One region of the Bacillus marinisedimentorum genome, then DNA from elsewhere that is predicted to be linked to it. Evidence: riboswitches for the same ligand, from Rfam matches in the RefSeq annotation. Region 1 holds a riboswitch; each other region holds the start of a gene.

The links. Region 1 has a riboswitch for cyclic di-GMP ahead of A4U59_RS04850 (anti-repressor SinI family protein). Riboswitches for the same ligand answer to the same signal wherever they lie in the genome.
Positions count from the first base shown of each region.
Region 2: linked by a shared signal. The riboswitch ahead of A4U59_RS07075 (aspartyl-phosphate phosphatase Spo0E family protein) and the one ahead of A4U59_RS04850 (anti-repressor SinI family protein) in region 1 are both predicted to bind cyclic di-GMP.
Region 3: linked by a shared signal. The riboswitch ahead of A4U59_RS00710 (EAL domain-containing protein) and the one ahead of A4U59_RS04850 (anti-repressor SinI family protein) in region 1 are both predicted to bind cyclic di-GMP.
Region 4: linked by a shared signal. The riboswitch ahead of A4U59_RS02630 (hypothetical protein) and the one ahead of A4U59_RS04850 (anti-repressor SinI family protein) in region 1 are both predicted to bind cyclic di-GMP.

Region 1 covers NZ_LWBL02000016.1:29,207-33,776, reverse strand. Annotated here, with positions in the region: gene A4U59_RS04860 (HAD family hydrolase) at 25-855, shown strand; gene A4U59_RS04855 (potassium channel family protein) at 923-1,918, opposite strand; cyclic di-GMP riboswitch class I at 2,147-2,237, shown strand; gene A4U59_RS04850 (anti-repressor SinI family protein) at 2,259-2,474, shown strand; cyclic di-GMP riboswitch class I at 2,852-2,940, shown strand; gene A4U59_RS20790 (anti-repressor SinI family protein) at 2,964-3,122, shown strand; gene A4U59_RS04845 (helix-turn-helix domain-containing protein) at 3,200-3,541, shown strand; gene A4U59_RS04840 (hypothetical protein) at 3,625-4,047, opposite strand; gene A4U59_RS04835 (LLM class flavin-dependent oxidoreductase) at 4,245-4,570, shown strand, end outside.
Region 2 covers NZ_LWBL02000024.1:13,241-17,810, forward strand. Annotated here, with positions in the region: gene treC (alpha,alpha-phosphotrehalase) at 1-1,349, opposite strand, end outside; cyclic di-GMP riboswitch class I at 2,034-2,118, shown strand; gene A4U59_RS07075 (aspartyl-phosphate phosphatase Spo0E family protein) at 2,156-2,338, shown strand; gene A4U59_RS07080 (hypothetical protein) at 2,419-2,748, opposite strand; gene A4U59_RS07085 (hypothetical protein) at 2,882-3,061, opposite strand; gene A4U59_RS07090 (hypothetical protein) at 3,145-3,417, opposite strand; gene A4U59_RS07095 (hypothetical protein) at 3,652-4,062, opposite strand.
Region 3 covers NZ_LWBL02000005.1:50,411-54,980, reverse strand. Annotated here, with positions in the region: gene A4U59_RS00715 (rhodanese-like domain-containing protein) at 1-126, opposite strand, end outside; gene A4U59_RS00710 (EAL domain-containing protein) at 589-1,305, opposite strand; cyclic di-GMP riboswitch class I at 1,385-1,468, opposite strand; gene sda (sporulation histidine kinase inhibitor Sda) at 1,648-1,767, opposite strand; gene A4U59_RS00705 (DUF2975 domain-containing protein) at 2,326-2,802, shown strand; gene A4U59_RS00700 (helix-turn-helix domain-containing protein) at 2,813-3,034, shown strand; gene nosD (nitrous oxide reductase family maturation protein NosD) at 3,556-4,570, shown strand, end outside.
Region 4 covers NZ_LWBL02000009.1:89,458-94,027, reverse strand. Annotated here, with positions in the region: gene A4U59_RS02645 (GNAT family N-acetyltransferase) at 246-710, shown strand; gene A4U59_RS02640 (YkvS family protein) at 857-1,048, shown strand; gene A4U59_RS02635 (ATP-binding protein) at 1,187-1,636, shown strand; cyclic di-GMP riboswitch class I at 1,828-1,915, shown strand; gene A4U59_RS02630 (hypothetical protein) at 2,095-2,319, shown strand; gene A4U59_RS02625 (hypothetical protein) at 2,316-2,546, shown strand; gene A4U59_RS02620 (hypothetical protein) at 2,543-2,839, shown strand; gene A4U59_RS02615 (S8 family peptidase) at 3,072-4,193, shown strand.

The DNA of each region.
Region 1 (4,570 bases):
GCCTATTAAAAAGGAGTCCGACACATGAAGACATTGATCAATAAAAGCAAAGTTCTCATTTTTGACCTTGATGGGACGTTATATGAAGATACCGACCATTTCGATTATTATGCACGCCAGCTGATGAAGGAATTGCCTGAACATCAACAGGAAGCATTTATGAATGAATATTCCAGCATGAAAAACGATAATCATATCGTATCGATCGGAAAAGGGTACGACATGAAACGCGATGCAGTGCTGACGGTCGATCCGATGACGTTGGATGTCATTGAAGCCCATAGCTGGAAAGGGGCGGTTTGGCCGGGCAACAAGGTAAGGGAAACGTATAATGGACCCGTTACATTCGATTTCAAAAACATTATCGCCATTGGGGACGGCTGGTGGCTGCCGTTTGTAACTGCAGCCCACTTCGGGATTGCCGACAAAACACTTGAGTGCTATAACCGGACGAAAGAGTACATGGTGACAGACCAATTCCATCTGTCCAGAACCCCCGGATTAAAAGAAGGCCTTATAAAGCTGAAGCAATCAAAGGAGCTTGTCCTCATGACCAACAGTGACGCTGATGATGTCGAACGCCTGTTAAAAGAACTTGGATTGCAGGGAATCTTCGACTATAAATATTGCTCCTCACGGAAGCCGCTGGCAACAATGTCCCTCTTCCGCAACATTCTTGGCCGTTTCGGGGTTCACGCCCATGAAACATGTTCAATCGGAGACAATTTCATTAACGAGGTGGCCCCTGCCCTGAAAATGGGAATGAATGCGGTCTATATTCATCCGCATCGTCATGAAGCAGGCCATGAGAACCTGGCTGTGGTCCATACACTTTCCAATGCGTTTGAAGTTTGACATGAAGGAGAGGGATCAAATGTGAAGCCTCTTTCTCCAGGAATTCTTTATCTGAGGAGAAGCAGGCTTATTTCTCCTTCGCCGCATCTTCAAACAGCTGCATTTCATCCTTGTTTCCGAAGATGATCAGCAAGTCTCCCTCAGAAAGCTGCTCGGAAGCCAGCGGATTGCTGATCAGCCGGTCTCCCCTTTTGATTGCCGCGATTGTTACACCGAATGCCTCCCTGATTTTTGCCGACTGGATCGTTTTGCCCTGCAGCATGGAGTGCCTTCCGATTACAACTTCCTCGATACTGAACGATTCATTCGGTTCCTCCAGGACCGTATCGACATATTCAACACTGATCGGCTTGATGATGGACATCGCCATACGGCGTCCGCCAATGTTGGAAGGATTAATGACTTTATCTGCCCCTGCCCGTTTCAGCTTTGCTTCTGATTCCAGCTTCTCTGCCCTTGCGACCACCTGAATGTTCGGATTGATTCCTTTTGCGGTCAGTGAGATGAACACATTATCTGCATCATCCGGAAGTGCGGCAACAAGTCCGGCAGCCCGTTCAATTCCTGCTGCAATCAGCGTTTCATCTTCAGTTGCATCCCCCTCTATAAAAAGGACATCATTTGGCATTTCTTCGAGACTGCGGCCGTCTTTATCAATAATGACGGAACTTACCGCTTCATTCCCAAGCTGGGCGGCAACCTGTTCACCGACCCTGCCGTAACCGCAAATAATAATATGGTTTTTCTGTTTCCCGATTACCCTCTCCATCCGCTTCCTCCTTACTGTATCCGAAAATATACCTTCAATCATAATGACCACAAGCGAACCGAGTGTATAGGTCACAAGCCCGATACTCACCGGTATGATTAGCATTGTAAATATCTTCCCGGCGGCGGTCATCGGTATGATGTCGCCATACCCGACGGTCAGTACAGTGATCATCGTCATCCAGAGCGCATCAAAAAGGGACACATCCTCCAGAAGGGAGTAGCCGGCCGTTCCGAATAAGACTAAAAACGCCACACCTGCAATACCATATAACAATGACTTTAACGCATCCATTGCAAACTCCCCCGATTTTTTGTCTAGTCTTTCCCCTTCATCCATTCTACTATGACAAAATGTTTACAATCGTGAACAAGGTAAGAAATATCAAAGATTATTAATCGAAAATCAGCAATAATTTTTTCTTTTATTATATAATAGAAACAGCTTATAAAAGGAAAAGGAGGGACTGGTGTAAACCTTTGCAGAAGCTGACGTGTCAAATTTTCGGACCAAAAAATGACCTTCAGAAAAAGGTAAACCTGTTTGAAAAAACAGGGGCGCAAAGGTTCAGGTCTAAAGGGCGCAATTGCCCCATGGCAGCTGGCCTGCCTGAAAGCGGAACGGAGAATGGGTCATGGCACACATATTTGTGCTAAATGATGAAAAACAGTCTTTTGACCATGAATGGGCAGATTTGATGCGCAAGGCTAAAGAAATGGGTTTTACAGCAGATGAGATTAGAAACTTCCTTTTACACAACGGTCCGCATTCCGACAGCCCCCAGGAGCCGCTCCATTATGTAAGCAAAGGAGCTGTTCCAGGCGGGCAACCAGAAGAAGCTCTCCAGTAGTACTTTCCTTCAGCCTTACCCTTATTGGGGCCAAAGGCTGTTTTTTCTTTCACCCAGGCTTTTACTCACTTTATCGCTTGTTTGGGTATATATTCCTGATTTTATCTTTCCTTTCTTGTGGATTAACGAAATTGTCGAATTTTATATCCTGAAAAGAAAATACACATTCTTCATCTGATTATAGCTTTATTGTAATAAAATCTTTTGCATACCTCCTCGTTTTTCCAAAACTACCCCTATATCGCCGTTACACCCAGCGAATAACTTAAGTTACAATTGTCGTAAAAGTTCGATAACTTTAGCAAAATTAGACAGACTTCTTACTTGTTTCGATTTATCATTACTTGTATAGCTTCCCCGGGTGGAAAATTCAACCTCCAGAACAAGGGCTAACCTGGCCGAAAGGCAGGGGCGCAAAATCACAGGTCTAAGGGAATGATCATTCTATGACAGCTGGATTGCCTGGAAGGGAACATGGAGGGTAAAACAATGGGAACGAACACACGGCTTGATCAGGAATGGGTGGAACTGTTGATTGAGGCAAAGGAAGGAGGTTTAACGAAAGAGGACATAAGCAGCTTTCTGAATGATCCGCAGCATTATCTCCTGCAAATGAAGCACGAAAAGTCCTATATAAAAAATACATAATCCGTTCTATTTACAGAACATCCCCGTTATTGCTATACTGTTAACATAACGAAAAGAGAGCTAAATGAGGGATGGCCATGATCGGAGAACGTGTTAAACGGTATCGGAAAGAAAGAGGACTTTCACTGACTGAGTTAGCAGACCGGGCAGGCGTAGCAAAATCCTACCTGAGTTCAATCGAGCGCAACATTCAATCTAACCCTTCCATACAATTTCTTGAAAAAATCTCATCTGTACTTGGCATAAATGTTGAGACCCTGCTGTTGGATGAAGCGAACAAGGAAGACGCTGAGGAAAATCTCGATCCTGAGTGGGCACAGCTTGTCCAGGAAGCCATGGAATCCGGAGTAAGCAAGGAACAATTCCGCGAGTTCCTGGAATTCAATAAATGGCGGGTCCAGAACACGAAAAAAGATTAAATGCACAATTTGAGCTGCTGCCGATTCCGGCGGCAGCTTTTTCATATGTTAGCCGGCAGCATGCCCTTAACCCCTTTTTCTTTTCAGTGAAGGTGGTCATCTGCCGGTACATTGGTTTCCCAGGCTGTTTTTACCGCCAGTTCCTTCAGCATATTGCGGAATTCCATTTCATATAACGGTTTTCCTTCCATCTGGAAGTGGAATATGTATTTGTTGAGGTATCCGCGATATTGTTTTTTATGGCGGACTGATCCCAAAAGCGACCATTGCTCCTCCCCGGCTGGAAACTCCAGTATCAGCCTGATCCGGTCGGAAACAGGGAAGTTCAGGTGGCTGATGAATTCCAGCCCGTCTGTCATTAACAGTGTGATCAGCACTGTTCCTTTGTTTGTTTTCATATGCTTTTCATCTACCGCCGAAACGGCAATTTTACCTTTGATCGGCTGCTCCAGAAGATGAGTGATGTACATCTTTTTTTCCGTTCCGTTTTCCATTCCATTCTCCATTCCGTCCGCTCCCCTTCGTTCTTTTTAAAGAACTATCACTTTCATTATAAGGTACAAGAAGAAGATGTTAAAACATTATAATGAACATTATTATTCTCTATTAAGAACAAAAAGCTTGTTATTCTCCTTTTTTCTGAGTTTTTCTCCCTGTTTCGAACTTTTTCATTTGTCCATCCCGCCACTGGAGGCTAATGTAGATGGTGAAGGATGTAAAGGAAGGGATTCCGATCATGAAGTTAAGTATTCTCGACCAATCACCGGTAACAGAAGGAAAAACTGCCGCAGATGCACTGATGGCAACACTCAAACTTGCTGAAGCCGCCGACCGGTTAGGCTACACCCGTTACTGGGTGGCGGAGCACCACCAGCTCTATAATCTCGCTTCCCCCTCACCGGAAATTATGATATCAAAAATCGCTGACAGGACAAGCAGCATCCGTGTCGGCTCAGGCGCTGTGCTGCTGCCGCATTACAGCCCGTATAAGGTTGCCGAAACATTCCACATGCTCTCCGTCCTCCATCC
Region 2 (4,570 bases), on a different contig from region 1:
TTTTCAGCGTTAACTTCCTTATAGTTTTCCGGAACATTGATCCATGGTGTTCCAGTAGTGAAGCCAGCATGCTTCTCTTTATTCCACTGGACTGGCGTCCTTGAATTATCACGGGATTTTTGCTTGATGATTTCAATGATTTCCTTTTCCGGCAAGCCTTTTTCCTCTTTCAGCAGCTTATACATATTCAATGTTTCCACATCGCGGTAATCATCAATTTTATCAAACTTCGGGTTTGTCATGCCGAATTCTTCACCCTGAAAAATGTAAGGGGTTCCCTGCATCATATGAATCGTTGTCGCCAGCATTTTTGCCGATTCATTGAAATACGTCTTGTCATTTCCGTATCTGGTGACGACCCGCGGCTGATCATGGTTACACCAGAACAAAGCGTTCCAGCCTCCGCCCTTGTACATCCCTTCCTGCCATTTCGTAAGAATACGTTTCAGAGCAAGAAAGTCCATCGCACCCAGCGCCCATTTTTCACCATTTGGATAGTCCACTTTCAAATGGTGGAAGTTGAATGTCATACTCAGTTCTTCCCGCGCGGGGTTGGAATATTTCACACAGTCTTCTATTGTCGTGGATGACATTTCACCGACTGTCATTGCCTCGTACATTGACAGGACTTCCGTATTCATTTCATGGAGATATTCATGGACGCGCGGGCCGTCTGTGTAAAACTTCCTGCCGTCGCCGGAATCATCATCCGGAAAGTCCTGGTTTTTAGAAATCAAGTTGATGACATCCAGCCGGAATCCATCAATTCCTTTCTCAAACCAATAATGCATCATGTCGTACACTTGCCGGCGGACTTCTTCGTTTTCCCAATTCAAATCTGCCTGGGTTACATCGAATAGGTGCAGGTAATATTGTCCTGTCTGCTCATCATATTGCCAGGCATTACCTCCAAATTTAGACTCCCAGTTCGTCGGCGGGTCTCCGTTTTCCTTGCCGTCTTTCCAAATATAATAGTTGCGGTAACGATTATCCTTGGATTTGCGAGATTCCTGGAACCATTCATGCTCAGTAGATGTATGATTCACGACCAGGTCCATGATGACTTTCAGGCCGCGGCCATGTGCTTCCTCAAGCAGCCTTTCGAAATCCTCCATTGTTCCATACTCTTCATGGACGGCATAATAATCACTGATATCATAGCCGTTATCACGCTGGGGAGATTGGTAAACCGGTGTCAGCCACAACACATCGACACCAAGCTTTTTAAAATAATCAAGCTTTGCGATGATACCCGGAATGTCACCTATTCCATTTCCGGTTGTATCATTGAAACTTTTCGGATAGATTTGATATACAACGGCTTTGCGCCACCATTCTTTGTAGTTCATACTAAAACCTCCAGACATCGTTGGTTGGTAGTCTATATTGAAACGGCACTGGCTGAACAGCTCTCGCCGATTCCAGCATAAATCGCTGCTGACGATGGCCTCTGTCCGATTGCATTGTTCATTTATAAGCATACAAGTGACTGCGGGCGAACAGAAGAAACAAGGTCCGCTCCGAGGAATGAATGGGAAGGCTTATCTGGAAGCCTGCATAGGAAGTTGGTTCCCCTGTAAGACTATCATCTAATATGACCTTGCCGAAAAACGACAATCCGGTTTAACACAGCTTGATGAAAAATAAACAATAAGTTCTGTATCGGTCTTATGAATTTTCCCTTAAAACAAAAATAAATCACGTAAGCGGTTTCGGTTAATCCTTTCATCCAAAGTATACTTGTCTATACAAGTAGAGTCAATTCTGCAATTAAATTTTTTACTCGTATAGGGGAACAGTTATCTTACGATTACAGGATAAAGTAACGTTGTATCTGATTTACCCCGTTCGCGGTAAAGGATAATCCTCACCATTCCCGAAAAGGAATGAATACAAGCCAATCATTTACGGAAACCTTTTTTGGCCATTTGTCCAACGAATGAATGATAATTTTGAAATAAATTTAAAAAATAGGGTAAATATGGTATTATAACTTAAGATAACCCTGGTTACACCGATATAATGGGTAGAGATATGATAAAAGGCAAATTAAGTGAAAGCTTAAGACGCAAAGCTACAGGGGCTAACCGATTCCTCGCATGCCAGCCAGCTGCTCGCAAACTTCTGGTCAATCGACCGGAAAGGGTGATGTGAAATGAACCGCCACAAACGGCTTACAACAGAGATAGAGGAATTACGGCAAAATCTTTATAAAGCGGCTTCGGCAGCTGAAACGTATACATCCGCGGAAGTGATCAATTTGAGTAAGAAGCTTGATACTAAACTTAATGAATTGACAGGCTATATACAGCAATCAAGCACCGGCCAGACATCATAGGAAGGTGTTATTCGAAGTACCCTGTTTCAGCATGTGAAACACAAGCATGAAAAAAGACGGCTATGGCTTTGCCGTCTTGATCAGTCGCGCTTTTTAGGTTTGGCGTGCCATGCTTCGCCAAATATTTCCCCGTCAGGTCCAACATGGTACATTGCCAGCCAGGATGCCTCCTTTGCTCCATCCAGGCTGATGTAAACTTCCCACCCATCACTCGCTGCATTATTTTCCACTTTAGACACTTGCATCTTGTCTTTCTGAGCATTTTCGACACTGTATTCCATCATATCCTCTTTTGCCTGACTCAAGGCAATTTTTTCAGCTTTTTCACTCGTGATCTCCTCTGATGCCTGCACTCCGCAACCCGACAGCAAGATGAATGAACATATGAAGACAGCTTTGAGGTTACTCATTCTTTCCCACCTTTGTTTCTCGTTTACTATTCTTTACCCCAATTTTTGAAAATTCACTCATAGGCAGGGGAAAACTGACACAGAAGATGGTTATTGAAAACGAAAAAGAGGCCCCACGGCCTCTTTTAATGAATCAATGGTTGTCTTTATAAATGACTAGCAAACCTTCCAATTTACTTCCGTCATCTGAGGTAATGCCATATCTTACATCGAGGATTTCCGCATCCTCATTATCCCGGAACCACCTGTTCGCTTCTTCCGCATTGTTGAATCGTACAATCCTTGTCTCTCCAGCTTTAACATTCAAAGGCATTTTTTACAACATCTCCTTCAATTAGTCTCCGAAATTCTTTTCCCTTGCAGGTTAACATCCAAACAGGGTTTCGTCATTGCGGCTTAAGTACCTTTTTCCAGTTCCTCTACCTTTTTATCTGCCGCTTCCTTGAAGCACTTTATCGTTTTGACAAACACTACAGCTGTGTATGCAGATGCGGCAAAACCAGTTGCAATCTGCCATTCGTTCCAGCTTGCATTTGCAACATATACCCCTGATGCAACAATGTATAAAAATGTAACGAGGGCATGAATCTTCCAGGCAGGGTATAGAAATTGAATCAAGCTAACAATGGAAAAGGTGACAGTCAGCCAGGCCACTATGTATATGCTCATAAAGAAAATTAAATCCAAGCGCTCCCCTTCTTTCCAAACTTGAATGTTTTAGCCTTTTATTGCTTTACCCTATTTCGGATTGTATTATTCTGCATTTTCGTTACTACCTTAGATTCTTGTTGAAAATATGAATTCCTGTCATTTTTTCAAATTTAGAACTTTTGTTGGCTGGCTGACATCCTCCATCAGACAAAAGACATACAGATGCAGAAGAGGCGCTCGTCATGCAGCAGATTATACAGAAATCCATTTGATTTCCGTTTCACCGGCCGCTTTTTCAGCTTTATGGAAAGGGGCAGCACGCAACGTTTGGAAAGAAATTTCTAATGAATAATAATCCCATATTTCTCCATAATAATTCCCGTTTCCGCTTCTTCCTCCTGCAAAAGAAGAAAAAGTATACAAATATTGTTCTGAAAGGGATCGGCTCTGTGCACTCGGCAGCATCTCAATTGTCGTAATCGTGCTCCTCACTGTGCGTCCGCTTTCATCCACAACCGTTTCCACCTTGTAAACGACCGGCTTTGCTTCCAGGAAACGTTCTGTTTTCAACGAAGCTTCATGAAGGGAAAATTGCTGTGTACACCCGGCAAGGATTATAATCGCGCTTAGAAATGGTAAAATGGTTCGTTTTATTATGAACATCGTTTTTCATCCTTACGATTCAAAAATGGTATGTCTTCTTTACTTTAAATCTGATGCCGTACAATTACACACAGCAAATGACCGGGAGATTGGTCCATTGTTGTGATGAGTGCGAACACTCGCTTGGATATCCAGTTTTTTGGAGGATTTGATGAATATATTCATATCAGGATGGAGCAATGGCTTGTTAAAAAAGAACAAATGCACAAGGCGCCCGCTTAGCAGCGTACGCATAAGCGGGGTACCCGCAGGGAGGTCCTCTTTCCTCCCGGAGGGGATCACCCACTTATGACGCAGCCGCTGGCGCTGGACGATTCCCTTCTTGCTTTTTATCCACAACATTTAAATTTTATAATATCCTTAACAGTGAAAAAGGCTTCTGCGAAGCAGCGCTTTGGAAAGGAAGTTGATTTCAGCTGCAGATACTCCCTTTCAGGGGGGCGTACAAGAGCGGCGTCCGTTCCTGCTTCCGAATGACAAAGAGCGCTTTAACAAAATAAAGATTATA
Region 3 (4,570 bases), on a different contig from region 1:
AGCTGCCGCCGTATCATCTGCAGGCGCTTCCGCCTCTTCATCACCGCTGCAGGCTGTAAGGAACCCCGTCAAAGATAAAGACAGCACCAGCATCATAAGTAACGCTTTTGATTTTTTCCACCACATCTTGTTTCCCTCCGTTTTCGTTCAAAATAATGTTCAAACCCCAAAACAATGTCCGGACAACCAGCTTGCACCCCCCTTTAATTGGACTGCATGCTATGAATTGGACAACTTCATTTATGATTATACATTGCTGATATACCTTGCGGAGTAGGGCAGAACCATAGTTTGAGAAGTATTCACATGCTAAAGAATTTTTTTGGAACATTATCTTTGAACACAGATTATTTGTTGTTTTAACACATATGGATGCTATAATTGGCAACTTCGCATAGAAAAAGACAGGTGAGAAAGCAGCGGCTTCCTTTCCTGTTTTTTCCTAAATAGAAAATGAGCAGTTTCTCACTGCTCATAGCTGCATCCTGTTCCGAAAATGTTCCTATCACTTTCAAGTTTAGGTTGTTGGTTTTAAAGTTATCACTCCACATTTCTCCAATGCTTTCCGATAAGGAAAACTTAATAAAGCTACTTCATAGAAGATGCCGGTTCAGAGAGATAATCCGGTTTACCAAGCGCATAACCCTGGCCTAATGGGATACCGATATCATGGATGAATTCAGCAACCCGGACATCTTCAATCCCTTCCATGATCAGTTTTGTTTTAGGAGAAATAGACTGGACAAAACCTTTTAGGAAGGTCTGTTTACTACGATTTTTCAGAAGATTTTCAGCAAGGTACTTGTCCATTTTAATATAAGAAGGATTCAGCTCGAACAGCCGTTCAAAAGAAGATGATTCCTTCCCGAAGTCGTCTATTGCAATGGAAAACCCGTGCTTTTTCAGTTCTCTCACTTGCTTTTTAAATAACTGCATATCCGAAATTTTTTCAGCTTCGCTTATCTCAAACACCACCTGGCCGGCAGGGAATTTAAGTTTCCATTTCAATTGCAGGATTTCTTTTAAAAATCGCTCATCCATAAGGGTGGAAGGGAAGACATTCACGAACAAATGACACTTCCTTGTATATCCATTAAAAAATCTGACCACCGCCTGGTATACGGATCGCATATCCGCTTCATTCAAACTGTCATGGTTCGATTTTTCTTCAAAGTATGCTTCAGGGCCCATTTGCTGACCGGTTCGCAGGAGCGCTTCATATCCGTAAATTTTGTTGGCATCAAGATCATAAATCGGCTGGTACAGATGGTAAAACGTGTCCTTAAGGCTTTGATTTGCCTGCAAAGCCATCCCTCCTCTCAAAATAAAAAAGATATCCACGTGAAAAAAGCACACACGAAGATATCTCTTGTAATGTGTCTTTTTCGGCGGCCCGACTACCGTAGAACAATACCTTAGGTTCGTAGCTTTGCGTCCCTGCTTTTCAACAGGTTTGCCATTATCGAAAGTCACGATATTATTTAAATATTAATACATCCTACTTCAATCCTATATATCGACATAATTATTCATTTGTTTACCTCTTTTTATATAAAAAATGTTAAAAATAAAGTAAAAAAGAACTAACGAAGATTCGAGAGAGCAAGTCGTAAAATGAAAACTCCCTCTTGCTATAAAAGAGGGGGCCTACTTTGAGTCCGTGAGATTCCGGTTATCTATTTCGTCTCGCAGCAGTTCTATAAACTCTTCGGATAAATTGAATTCAAGTGCTATTTTGTAAGCATCCAGTAATTCCTTCCAATCCAACAATTTCAAACTATTCAAGCGATTCCCTCCTGTTCGTTAACCAGTAACAATTTTACACAATCCTTTCGAGGGCAATATGAACCAATCGTTAATCATATGTATTTGAGCTGATCACGGAGTTCCTTACCGACAACTGTAATCAAAACGTTCGCAAGCGGACTGCATTTGTTTAGGGCTTTTGAGGGTTGTAACTTCATGTTTTGCAAAAAACAAAGAACAGCTGTGATGAAGTGATCTCCCTCAGCACTACGCTGAAAACCGAACCTGTTAGTGGAATGGTTAAAGTTTGTTGTTGATCATTCGCCATACAGAGTAAATACAAAAAGAATGGAAACCATTGAAGAGAAAAGTGTAATTAATAGAGGGAGTTTAATGAGCCAAATTTATGGGAGTTATACTTTTGCTGCTGAATAACAGCATTGACCTTTAACATGCCCATTTTTTAAGATAAGAGGATTTTTGATATCAAAGAAGAATATATTAACAATAATTATTTATTGTGATACGATAAATAATGTCTTGAAATCATATTAACGCTAAATAAGCGAGGTGCTTTTTATGAAACATGGTTCACCCCTTTTTTTAAAGATAGCTGTTTTTCTTATTGGGACTCCAGTTCTTGCGTTAAGTGTATTTGGGTTGGTTTGGTTAGCCGATCATCCTGTAAATCCCGATTATGCCTATATACTGTATCCCATAGTAGCAGGTTTGTATGTAACAGTAATACCGTTTTACATTGCATTGTTTAATGCGTTCAGGCTTTTAAGTTATATTGATAAGAACGAAGCTTTCTCCCAAATTTCTGTTAAAGCTTTAAAGAATATAAAATACTGTGCAATCACAATCAGTGCCTTTTATGTGATAATGATGCCATTCGTTTTTCTCGCAGCAGAGCTGGACGATGCCCCGGGTCTCATAATAGTCGGAATGGTCCCTATCTTTGCTTCAATGGTGATCGCAGTATTCGCTGCTGTTCTTCAAAGGCTTTTACAAGAGGCGATTATTATAAAATCAGAAAATGACTTAGTGGTCTGAGGTGATACCAATGGCAATCATAATCAACATTGATGTGATGCTGGCTAAAAGGAAAATGAGCGTGACGGAACTTTCTGAGAGGGTTGGAATAACAATGGCAAACCTTTCAATATTGAAAAATGGAAAGGCAAAAGCAATCAGGCTTTCAACGTTAGAGTCAATTTGCAAAGCATTAGAATGCCAACCTGGGGATATTTTAGAATACAAAAATGATGAAGACACAAAAGGATAAACAAAACATAGCAAGAAATGAAAATGAACCTGGTAAAACAGCAAGGGGTTCCGATAAGATCACAAAGTGAAAAAGCCTTAGAATAACTCCATCAGCAAGAGAAGGCCGACTCAATTAACGGAGTCGGTTTTCTAATTCGAAACAATGTCATCTTCAACTAAAGTACCGTTTAGCGGAATGAATAGGATAGTGTCTACTGGAACTTACCTGTACCTTTCCGCTGCAGGCTTTCGCTTACACTACGTGCCACAAGTGCGGCATCCGTCCCTGTTTCCCACCGATCGCACTCACGGTGTCGCCTTCGCCGCCGCGTCTTTCATCAAGTGCAAAACAACATCCTCTTTTGCGCCGTTTAAACTAATGGTTATCTAGTCGAAAAGGAAATAAAACGATTTTCCACTGCAGACACTACCCTATAACCACATTAAATACGGTGCAAATCTTTATTCACACAAACTTTCAGGATTTTTCACAATTGTTTGCTATTCTGTGGCTAGACCAATATCTGGATGGTAGATTATATGAAGATAATAAAGTTATTTAAAAGAAGAAAAGGCGTTGAATTGAGCCCTGTTCTGATAAGCGGTTTTCTTTTCGTGTTTTCATTCTTTTTCCAGACAACGGCGGCTGGTGCCGAATCGGTTGTCAGGCTGCAGCCGGGCGATTCGGTTCAGCAGGCGGTCGATCAGGCGGAAACCGGTGACCGGATTGTGCTGGAAAAGGGGACATACCGCGAAAACGTGACGATTTCCAAATCGGTGGTCCTTGAAGGGGAGAAGGGCGCTGTCATTGACGGGGGCGGAAGAGGCAGCATCATAGAAATCATCTCTGATCACACGATTATAAAGGGATTGACCCTTTTGGCAAGCGGACAGACTGGGAATGATGCAGGCATCCATGTATCCGGAGCACACAATGTAATTGAAAACAACACGCTGCAGCGTGTCCATTTTGGCGTATACGTAGAGGAAGCCGAAGGCAACGTCATCCGGAATAACAGGATAAACGGTTATCCTGTCCATTTTTCCAGGCGCGGCAACGGGATTCACCTTTTCAAAGGATCCGGCAATGAAGCATCCGGGAATGAAATTACAGGCATGCAGGATGGCATTTACTTCGATTTTGCCAAAGAGAGCAAAATTGAAATGAACCAGATCAGCGATTCGCGCTACGGTCTCCACTTGATGTTCGCAGAAGGCGGCGAAGCTGAGGGAAACACGCTGTCTGAAAATATAACCGGCCTGATGGTCATGGGAACGAAAAATATTAAGTTCGAGCGGAACACGGTGACCCGCCAGTTAAATTACCGGGGGTATGGTGTCCTTATCTTCGATTCGGAAAAGATCGAGCTGCTGAATAACAGAGTGGAATATAACAGCACTGGGCTGAGCCTGCAGGATGCCAGGGATAGTGTCATCAAAGGGAATCTCTTTGCCGGAAACCATATCGGCATCCACTTAAAAGACGAAAACAGCAGAAACATGGTGAGTGGAAACCGGTTTACCGGCAATGTCGTCCAGACGAAAATTGTGGAAC
Region 4 (4,570 bases), on a different contig from region 1:
CAGCAGTATGATTTGCACGAGTTTTTTTAAAAAATCCTCTTGGTGTAAAAAAAGGTATCCACCGGCTTTATCACGAATGGAAAAACAGGGTTTAATCCGGGCAGAGGGAATGTAAAGGGGGCTTAATGAATTAAGAACCCAACCATGAATTAAAAGCGTTTGTACCAAGCGTTTTTTGTGATAATTATCATCTTCTTTAATTATATACGGAGGCTTTTTTAATTTGTATGGCAGGAGGAGCAGACATGTATAAGTTCAGGAGGCTCACCCAGAAAGAGGCAGAAGAGATAGCGTTTCGATGGCAATATGCAGGGGAATATGCATTTTATGATATGGAAGCAGACGAAGAGGATCTTGAGGAATTCCTGGATGAAGAAAAACGCGGGAATCATTACTTTGCCGTATTGGAGAATGATGATTTAATCGGCTTCTTCAGCTTTGTGAAAGCTGCTGAAGAGCAGTCTGTCGATATCGGGCTGGGCATGCGGCCTGATCAAACGGGAAAAGGAAAGGGCTATGAGTTTCTAATGGCAGGTTTGGGGTTTTGCAAGCAGGTCTGGAAGCCGAATGAAATCACACTTGCAGTTGCTCTTTTCAATAAAAGGGCGATCAAGGTATATGAAAAAGCGGGTTTCGAAGCAGCCGGAACGTATGAGCAGCATACGAATGGCGGGACGTATGAGTTTCTTAAAATGGTTTATAAAAAATAAGTCGATTGCTGCCGATAAAAAAGATAGAAGAAGTTTGCAGGACGATTCCTTTTTTAGTAAAATGATATTATTTTAAGGTTCAATCAGCAAAGGCCAGCCTTTTATTCCTGTTTTCCTTTGCTGAAGACGTTGGAGGAGGTCGTGATATGATGGAGGCAAAAGTAGGCGACATTGTGGAATTTAAAGACGGATGGTACGGAAAGGTTGAAAAAGTGCTGACGAACAGCGTAATTGTGGACTTAACGGTAATGGACCATCTGGATGAACTGGAATTCGAATTTGAGAAAACAGTTGTAGCCCATAAAAATTACAAGATCGTCAAAAGCGTGGGCGTATAGTATTATAACTTCAGGTGAAAACCCGGCAGTCCTTACGAATCATCGGACAGCCGGGTTTTGTGCGCTTAACAGGTTTACCACTTCCGCAACGGGGGAATCACATTATATATATAAAGTCTACAGTAGAGGGGACCAGCTGTGAGATATGAAGTGGAAATCCATACCAAAGAAGATGTGAAGGCAGCGCTGTTGTGTGCAAAAAAAGTAGCAGAAAATGCTGGGTTTTCAAAATTTGAAGAACAGCAATTGCTTGTCTCTGTTTCAGAGCTAACCCATAACATCATCAAGCATTCCGGATCATCTGGAAGGTTCATATGTTATTCCAATGAACGGGGGATCCACCTTGAAATTGAGGATAGTGGAAAAGGGATCACGGACCTTCCCCGTGTGCTGAAAGAAAGCCATCCCCCGTCCTCTAGAGGTCTTGGTCTTGGCCTTCGCGGCGCCAAAAGGATTATGGATAAATTTTCCATAATGTCTTCACCTGATGAAGGAGTTAAGATTTATGCATTGAAGAAGGTGAAGAGGCCTTTATTGGGTGCTCTTATTCAGTTGGCAATCGTCGACTTTTCGTTTTTTCTATTCTAAAAAAATATTAATTTACAAATTGTTCACCGCCCAAAATCAAGGGCGGTTTTATTTTTACTTAATGACTGGAATATAAAACCATTTTAAAGGAGGAAATACATGGTAGAATAGACCTAATTGTGTCAAATTATGTTGAAAAATGCAATCTAAACTACTATAATTAGCTACAAATCTATAGTTCTGATAAAGAACATCGATAATGGCAAACTTGGCCGAAAGGCAAGGACGCAAAGCTGCGGGTCTAATACTCGAAAGGGTGATGACAGCCGGGTTACCGAAATGTTTATGGAGAAATCCATATTCTTTGGTCTGTGCGGGAATTGCCATGGGGAGGCAATTCCTTTTTTTACTTTAGGTCGTGTTAAATCACAATGTTGATTTTTAATGAAGGTGATTGGAGAGGAAATCAACAACGTCATTTAACAGACCCTTACTTTTTGAATGGGAGTCGGAGGCTTATGGACAAACAGAACTATAACCGGTTGGTACGTGAGAACAGAATGCTGTCTGTCATGTTGAAAAGACAGTCAGGTAAAAAGTCATTTATCGGACAGCTGCTGAAGTATGATGAATCTCTTGATTCGTATCTTTTCTATGATACAGACTTGAAAAATGTTTGGCACTTGCTGGGGAATGAAATTGAGAACATTGAATTAGCAGGCGAAGGGGGCGGCGGATTATGAATACAGTGTATTTCGGTTCGGTCGAATTTTTTGAAATGGAGTTAAGGTCACGCCTGGAAAAAGGTGTATCTGAAATGGATTTTGTCAAAGCAAGGCAAACGGTCATGGATGAAATAGAGGACTTCGTATGCAGGGATTTCATTAAGCAGGAGTGCCTAAATAACCTTTCAGCTGCTTCGATAAAAGTTCAGCATGCAGTTTTCGGTGAAAGAAGTGAACAGGCATGAGGTATACGATTTCAGACATCCAGCTTAAAAAAGGGAAAGTCAGGCTGATTTGCCAGGATTTAATGGAGGAAGCGACCCTTCATGTATCACTCGACCCGGATACACTGGAATGCCTTGATCCGTTCATTCCGGAAGACCTGCAGAGATGCATCGGCAAAAACAGAAATGATATATTCCTTTCTTTACAGGCGATTGCACTCAATGAGGGCAGAAAGGAAAGAAAAGTGGAGTGGAGAAATGAGACTTCCATTCTGCATGAATTGCCGATCAATCCGATCTATTTACCCTATTAAAAGTATTTATAGATTTGTTAACCAAAATACTAGCATTTAACACCTTAATTCGAAATTGAGGTGTTTTTTTGTTGTTAAAAAAGTTGGGAAACCAGCTGCGCAAATTGCGCATTACACCTTGTTTTGTCAAGCTTGTTTCCCAATAACATATCGGTAATTTGTATGTTATCGTATTATTATAAATATTCAGAAACTTTGAGCGGCTGCTCTCTGTTTCAGAAGGAGGATAAGTATGAAAAACCCATGGAAGTTCACAGGATTTATCTTAACGTTCTTGCTGGCTTTTTCAATGATATTCAGCAGTTTTGCCAGCGCTGCGCCGGAGAAGGGTCAGGTCAATGATTATTTGATCGGGTTCAAAGACAGGGTCAACCAAAATATCGTGAAAAACCAGGGCGGAAAAGTCCTTCATGAGTACAAATTCATGGAGGTTGTCCACGCGAAGCTGCCGGAGCAGGCAGTACAGGCACTTGCCAATAATCCTAATATCGCTTATGTGGAAGAAGACCACAAGGCATATGCAATCGGCCAGACGGTTCCGTGGGGCATCACGCACATCAATGCGGATGATGTTCAGGCAACAGGGAATACGGGTTCTGGTGTAAAAGTTGCGATTCTTGATACGGGAATTGATGCAAGCCACGAGGATTTAAGTGTGGCAGGCGGTGCCAGCTTCATCGCTGCGGAACCGGATCCGTATAATGATGGAAACAGTCACGGCACGCATGTTGCAGGTACGGTGGCCGGCCTCAATAACACAGTTGGTGTGCTCGGTGTTGCCCCGTCCGCGAATTTGTATGCTGTCAAGGTACTCGATAGTGCCGGAAGCGGTACATACAGCGGCATCATTCAAGGCATCGAGTGGGCTGTTTCAAACGATATGGATGTCATCAGCATGAGCCTTGGCGGCAGCAGGGGCTCAACATCTCTTCAGCAGGCAGTTGATAATGCTTATAACAGCGGCGTTCTCGTCGTTGCGGCTGCTGGAAATGACGGAGCAAAAGGGAAAAGAAACACAATTGGCTATCCTGCCAAATATGCATCAGCGATGGCTGTAGGTGCAGTTGACGACAGCAACAACAGGGCATCGTTCTCCAGTGTAGGTGATGAACTGGAAATTATGGCACCGGGTGTAAATGTCCTGAGCTCTGTTCCAGGAAACGCTTATGACTACTTTAACGGGACATCGATGGCAACCCCTCATGTTTCAGGGGCGGCAGCTCTTATTTTGGCTGACAATCCATCGTTAAGCAATGTCCAGGTCCGCGGTATCTTGAACAGTACAGCAATTCCGCTTGGTGATGTATTTTACTACGGAAATGGAGTGCTGGATGTGCAAGCGGCAGTTCAATAAAAAATGAAAGAAAAGCCCCGGCGGCTGCCGGGGTTTTTCTTGTGGAATGGTGATGGGTTTATACCTAACAGAATAAAAAAAGGGAGCATACATAAATGTGATATCAACTTTTAAAAAAGCTCTTTGTCGTTCTAACCTGCCCGCGAGTGAAGGATAAAAGGGAACCCTAAAACTTTAATGTTGTTGTAGCCATCAACTGTCACTGGCCTGGCCAATTTGCTAACCCGGTTAAAGCTTTTCTCAAAGAAGAGTGGCTCGGAATCGCGCCTTTACTGAACCCAGTGGGCATTTTAAGGTGCGATAAGTCATGAATCGTCTCTTTAGTTAATGAATTATAGAAGAGTCTCATTACGTTCGAAAATTGAAAAACCAGACTT